Regions from separate parts of the Idiomarina sp. 29L genome, predicted to be linked through region 1. Evidence: riboswitches for the same ligand, from Rfam matches in the RefSeq annotation. Region 1 holds a riboswitch; the other holds the start of a gene.
What was found. Region 1 has a riboswitch for thiamine pyrophosphate ahead of thiC (phosphomethylpyrimidine synthase ThiC). Riboswitches for the same ligand answer to the same signal wherever they lie in the genome.
Positions count from the first base shown of each region.

Region 2: another riboswitch for thiamine pyrophosphate. It lies ahead of EST55_RS11825 (TonB-dependent receptor); the one in region 1 lies ahead of thiC (phosphomethylpyrimidine synthase ThiC).

Region 1 covers NZ_SDJS01000001.1:413,613-417,033, forward strand. Annotated here, with positions in the region: gene thiC (phosphomethylpyrimidine synthase ThiC) at 1-1,316, opposite strand, end outside; TPP riboswitch at 1,408-1,521, opposite strand; gene EST55_RS02040 (SCO family protein) at 1,574-2,233, opposite strand; gene EST55_RS02045 (formylglycine-generating enzyme family protein) at 2,230-3,003, opposite strand; gene EST55_RS02050 (multicopper oxidase domain-containing protein) at 3,014-3,421, opposite strand, start outside.
Region 2 covers NZ_SDJS01000005.1:230,725-234,145, forward strand. Annotated here, with positions in the region: gene ubiD (4-hydroxy-3-polyprenylbenzoate decarboxylase) at 1-1,256, shown strand, start outside; gene fre (NAD(P)H-flavin reductase) at 1,257-1,958, shown strand; TPP riboswitch at 1,999-2,097, shown strand; gene EST55_RS11825 (TonB-dependent receptor) at 2,147-3,421, shown strand, end outside.

The DNA of each region.
Region 1 (3,421 bases):
TAACAGAGCATGGCGCAGCCAAAGGCACCTATCATGGCGGCTCCGATACCGGACGTAATATGATCATAGCCGGGGGCTATGTCTGTGGTTAAGGGTCCGAGTGTATAAAAAGGCGCTTCATGGCAATGTTTTAGCTGTTCGTCCATGTTTTCCTGAATTTTATGCATGGGGACATGGCCCGGACCTTCAATCATGACTTGTACGTCATATTCCCAGGCTATCGTAGTCAGCTCACCTAAAACACGGAGCTCAGCGAACTGAGCCTTGTCATTGGCATCAGCAATAGACCCCGGACGTAAGCCGTCACCCAATGACAGCGAAACATCATATTTTGCACATATCTCACAAATATCGCGGAAATGTTCGTACAGGAAGCTCTCTTTACGGTGCGCCATGCACCACTTAGCCATAATCGAACCACCGCGCGATACAATACCCGTCACTCGGTTAGCCGTCAGTTCGATAAAGTCATGTAACACGCCCGCATGAATAGTGAAGTAGTCAACGCCTTGCTCAGCTTGCTCCAAAAGCACTTCCTTAAATATCGGCCAGGTTAGGTCTTTGGCGATACCATTAACGCGCTCCAGTGCCTGATAAATAGGAACGGTACCAATGGGAACCGGGCTGTTGCGTAGAATCCATTCTCGGGTTTGGTGAATATTACGTCCGGTCGACAAGTCCATTACCGTATCCGCCCCCCAACGAGTGGCCCAAATCAGCTTTTCAACTTCTTCTTCAATCGATGAACTGACCGATGAGTTGCCGATATTCGCGTTTACTTTCACTAAAAAGTTGCGACCTATGATCATAGGCTCAGATTCCGGGTGGTTCACATTGGCCGGAATAATGGCGCGACCTTTGGCAACCTCATCACGAACAAATTCCGGGGTTACCGGGTTGTCTAAATGCTCCCGACCCATGTTTTCCCGCAACGCAATAAATTCCATTTCGGGAGTCACAATGCCACGGCGCGCATAAGCTAGCTGTGTCACGCCGCTTTTGTCGGCATTTTTAGCCCTTGCGCTTATCCAGCCTGATCGCAGTGGTTTTAGTCCGGTTTTTACATCGACGACTGAGTTAGGGTCACCATAGACACTGGATGTATCGTAAACGTCTACGGGTAAATTGGGGGGGAGCGTTACGCCTGGTGTTGGCTGATGCAAAGTTTCGCTTAAATGAATACGGCGAAATGGCACATGAATATCAGGCTGACTGCCTTGAAGAAATTCACGGGTTGAATTAGGAAAATAGCGGCCCGAAACGGACGTTAAAAACGATTCTGCTTGTTGGCGATTTTGACGATTAGTTGATGACATAGCATTCTCTCCAGCTAAAAAATAACAGGGTTTAGAGATGCTTGTCAGGAGTGTTGAAAGGAACAATAGCACTGAAAAAGGGAGACTCCCTGGCCATTGCTCTCTTGTTCCCTTCGCAGGTATTAGCCTGATCAGGTTCAACGGATCCCGCTTTGCGGTCTCAGCCTGTCACTCTTTAAGTAACGAGGCACTCCGACAAGATTCTTTTTTAGTGGAACAAAATACTTAGCTTATTGCAACAACGAATGCATTATTCATTACTTCTGTGTCAATTTATTAACGACTTTGGCAGCGTCTTCCATTGGCTGGCCTAAGCCTTCAACACGGTGTTGAATAACGCCATTTTCATCGAGCACGGTAATCAGATTGCTGTGGTCAAAATCCCCGTCAGGCCGCTTTCTGTAGCGAACACCCAGCACGGTTGCCAAGGTCCGAATATCTTGATCTTCGCCGTGTAGAAAGATCCATCTATTGCTGTTTAGCTTGTACTGCTTAACGTAGTCAGCCAACGCTTTTGGTGTATCGCGAGAGTTGTCGAAGCTGACCATCACCAGTTTCACTTGCTTTTGAGCTTCGTTACTCAAACTGGTGTACAGACGTTTAGCGTCATTGACGAGAACCGGACAGGCGGTGGTGCAGCTGCCATATATCATTGAGACAATGACCGGCTGCCCTTGTAAGTCAGCTAGTGTCATATGCTCACCTTTGTGTGTTATCCAATGCCCATCAACCTGATACACCGATGAAGAATGCGATACTTTCGCGGCTTTCATGCTGGTGTGGTTTTTATGACTTGCGTGGTTCCCATGTCCAGATTTGTGTTGAGAGTGATCTTGTGCGACTGCCGGAGCCAATGCAAGCAGGGCGCTTGATAGAATCAGTGCCGCATAAGCGGATGGTTTAAATAAGTTGTTCATAATTGGTCTCCGTTGTCGGAATGAATGTCGTAAGCACAGCGAAAACCCATGGTGCTGGTTGAGCTCTGTGGTGCGTAGTCGCTACGAGACTGATAGCGAAAAAATGTGGCGTAATTGGCTTTGGTAAAGCTCGATAAGAAACGCGCTCCATCGCCGCAAGAGCCCGATAATAAGTCGACATCATCACCGTTGGTTAACAGTAACTGATAGTCTTCAACCCACTCGTTAACCCGGTCATACATATGACTGAGCTCAGTGGCATTAATGTCCACGGTTTGTTCGTCGCTTTTCGGTTGGCTGTACCAGGCAAATAAGTTGCGTGCATAATCGTCATCGCTGATGTTTTGTTGCTGACGATATTGAACAGAGGCGTATTCCCATTCATTGAGGCTGGGTAAACGACCACCTTGTGCAGCACAATATTCACGTGCCGCAAACCATGACACATAAGTGACTGGATGATCCGCCTGGCCGTTAGGGTAAGCGTCTTTTTTAGGCCAGTGCTTTAGGTAATTTCCGTCGTGAAACAGGGCAGCGATGTTGTCTCGCTGCCATTTAGGGTGGCTGTTAACAAAGTCGAGAAAAAGTTGGTTAGTGACCGGAGTTGCGTCAAGCATGAAGCTATTAATTTCAATGCTAAGACGTTCCTTGTCCAACAAAACCGGCGGTTCAAACTCGCCACCATTAATACGGACTGGGTCTGAGAGTACTAGCGGTGACGCTGTCAGCGTAGAGAACATAAGTCCCGCAACTCCAAGCCACTTAACCATAACCGTCTCCTTACTTGTCTTTACGTGGACCCGCAATAAGGGCACCAGCAGCGCCAAGCTCAGCATCAGCAAACTCATGATCGACTAGCTTGTAGATGCCTTCTTCTGGTACGACAAACTCGATAGTTGCGCTATTACTTGCGCCGAGTAAAACGGTTTGCATGCCGTACCAATCGTTACGTGGGTCGCCTTCGTACCAAACGCGGTCAAAGATAGCGCCAATAACATGGAAGCTGGAAGTACCAGAAGGTCCTGCATTTAGTACGTGTAAGCGCACACGGTCGCCTTCATCAGCGCGTAATGGCGAGTCACTCAGTGCACCGACATGCCCATTAAACGTAACGTGGCTGGGCTGACGATTAAGTGCAGCGTCATGATTGTAAATAAATTCACCGTCACCCACTTCTTCTAAGTAGTG
Region 2 (3,421 bases), on a different contig from region 1:
GTATGGGGCAAGAGTCGGTCACAGCGCTACGCGATGTTGGTAAGCTTTTGGCTTTTTTAAAAGAGCCGGAGCCACCGAAAGGCTTCCGAGATGCGTTGAATTTGTTGCCTACCTACAAGAAAGTGCTGAGTATGTCGCCGAAAAAACTGAAAAAGGCGCCGTGTCAGCAGGTCGTCATGAGCGGTGACGAGGTCGACTTAACTAAGTTACCTATTCAGCATTGTTGGCCGGGCGATGTAGCGCCGTTAGTCACATGGGGGCTTACGGTGACTCGGGGACCACATAAAGAGCGCCAGAACTTAGGTATTTATCGCCAGCAACTTTTGGGACCGAATAAGCTCATTATGCGTTGGCTGTCGCATCGTGGCGGCGCGCTGGACTTTCAGGAGTGGTGCCAGCAGCATCCTGGGGAAAAGTTCCCGGTTTCCGTTGCATTAGGCGCTGACCCCGCCACGATTTTAGGTGCGGTGACGCCCGTACCGGATAGCCTTTCTGAATACGCCTTTGCTGGCTTGCTGCGCGACAGTAAAACCGAAGTGACACAGTGCCTAAGCAATGATTTACAAGTTCCGGCGCACGCAGAAATTATTCTGGAAGGTTACATTGAGCCGGGTGAAACAGCGCCCGAAGGGCCGTACGGTGACCATACCGGCTACTATAACGAAGTGGATGAGTTTCCGGTGTTTACCGTGACTCATGTCACCCATCGTAAAGACCCGATTTACCACAGCACTTATACCGGTCGGCCGCCAGATGAGCCCGCAGTATTGGGTGTGGCTTTGAACGAAGTTTTCATTCCGTTACTGCAAAAGCAGTTTCCGGAAATTGTCGATTTTTATCTGCCGCCGGAAGGCTGTTCGTACCGTTTAGCCGTAGTTACTATGAAGAAGCAGTACTCAGGCCATGCCAAGCGGGTGATGATGGGCGTCTGGTCGTTCTTGCGTCAGTTTATGTACACCAAGTTCGTGATTGTGTGTGACGACGATGTGAATGCACGTGACTGGAAAGATGTAATTTGGGCAATGACGACCCGAATGGATCCGGCGCGTGACACTACATTGGTTGAGAATACGCCAATTGATTACCTCGACTTCGCCTCTCCGGTGTCGGGTCTTGGCTCAAAAATGGGCATGGACGCAACCAACAAATGGCCCGGTGAAACTGACCGCGAATGGGGCGAGCCTATTGTCATGAGTGAAGAAGTTAAGCAGCGTGTCGACCAGCTGTGGGACGAACTGAACATTATGGAGTCGTGAATGAGTCAACAAATGACCTGTAAAGCCGAAATTTCGCGCCAGTTAGCGGACGCTGTGTGGGAAGTGCGTTTGCAGTTGCCGCAGCCGGTTGAGTTTAAAGCAGGCCAATATATGATGGCGGTTATGGGCGAGAGAGATAAGCGACCTTTTAGTATCGCATCATGCCCATCGAAGGAAAGTGAGTGGTTACTTCATGTAGGAGCGACGCCAGACAACGCCTATGCGATGGAAGTGTTGGATAAAATACGCGCAGAGGGAGAGCTGGAAGTCGACGGACCCGACGGCATTGCGTTTTATCGACAAGACAGCGATAAGCCTGCTGTCATCATTGCCGGCGGTACGGGCTTTTCTTATGCTTATTCAATTTTACAGCAACATTTACGAGCAACGCCGGAGCGTCCATTAACGTTATATTGGGGCGCAAAGAGCCTGGCCGATTTGTACCTGCATGACGAGCTTGAGCAATTAGCAAAACAATATGAACACTTTGACTATCACCCGGTGGTTGAAGACGCCGCTGGCGACTGGCCGTATTCTATTGGGTTAGTCCACCAGGCGGTAATGGCGCGTCAACAGGACTTGCAAGACTGTGAAGTTTACATGGCAGGCCGTTTTGAAATGGTGCGCGTTATTAGAGACGATTTTGTCGCTCAAGGCGTACTGTTAGAAAACCTTTACGGTGACGCTCTGTCGTTTATTTAAAGACAATTTGTTAATGCAATAAGCTGCGTTATACTGACGCCGCTTTACCAAGGGGTGCCGGCAACGGCTGAGATGCGAAAGCGAACCCTTTAAACCTGATCCGGTTAATACTGGCGTAGGGATGGTAGAAAACCCGTCTAATACAGCCTTACCGGATCGTTTCTGACTTTGTTTTGAGGAAATGATCCATGCAAAAATTCACATCTTACTTAGCAGCCAGTATTGGCTTAGCATTATTACAAACGCCGGTTCTGGCTTATGGTCAGGATAACGCCAGCGATTTCGAAATCATTGAAGTCAGCGGCGACTTTCACAAACGCACGCTGAATGAAACCACCAGCAGTGTGTCAATTATGGACCAAAATGCGATGCAGCAGCGTAATGCGCAGCATTTGCAGGATACGCTCAACAGCTTTGCCAACGTCAACTTCTCCGGGGGGACATCGACCGCACGCTTTATCCAGATTCGCGGCATGGGCGAGCGTTCTCAATTTGTTGATCCGATTAGCCCGTCTGTCGGTCTTATTATAGATGGTATTGATTACAGCGGCTTAGGTACGGCCGCCTCGCTTTTCGATATCAACCAGGTTGAGGTATTTCGAGGGCCCCAAAGCGGTCGTTTTGGCGTGAACGCAATGGCAGGCTTGGTGTTGATGGATAGTGTACAGCCCTCGGGTGACTTTAGCGGTCAGTTTGAGTTGTCAGCCGGCAATTACGACGAACGCATGGGGGGCTTAGCATTAGGCGGGCAACTGGGCGTACTGGGTAAGGCTCGCTTTTCTGTCAGTCAGTTTAAGCAAGACGGCTACATTGAGAATACCTATTTAGATCGAGACGACACGAACAATCGGGATGAACTTGGCGTACGGCTTTTGTTGAACACCGAATTTACCAAGAACTGGACGTTAGACACCGTCCTGCACTACAACGATGTTGATAACGGTTACGATGCCTTTAGCCTTGATAACAACCGAACGACGTTGTCAGATGAGCCGGGGTACGATCGCCTGGAAAGTGAAGCGGTAAAAACGACTCTGAATTATCTAGGCTGGGATAACAGCCGGCTTGAGTTGTCAGCCAGTGTTTTAAACGCAGATACTGCTTACGCCTTTGACGAAGACTGGACGTATGTTGGGATTGCTCCTGGTTGGGAGTACTCGTCATTTGATGCCTACCTTCGAGACAGAAAAGACAAAACAGCCGAGGTTAGTTGGTTATCAATCGATCCTGAAGCGTTATTTGGGGTAGCCACTGAGTGGGTAGCGGGAGCCTATTACTATGAAAAAGACGTAGCGCTGACGCGTGATTACTTTAATTGGGACTTAGGCCAGCCGGATATTTTCCAAAGTGATTATCGCAGTCAACATGCCGCGGTCTATGGCGAATTAACGCAGCACTGGAGTGAGAAATTCTCCACTATTAGCGGCTTGCGTATTGAACAGTATGACAATGACTACACCGAC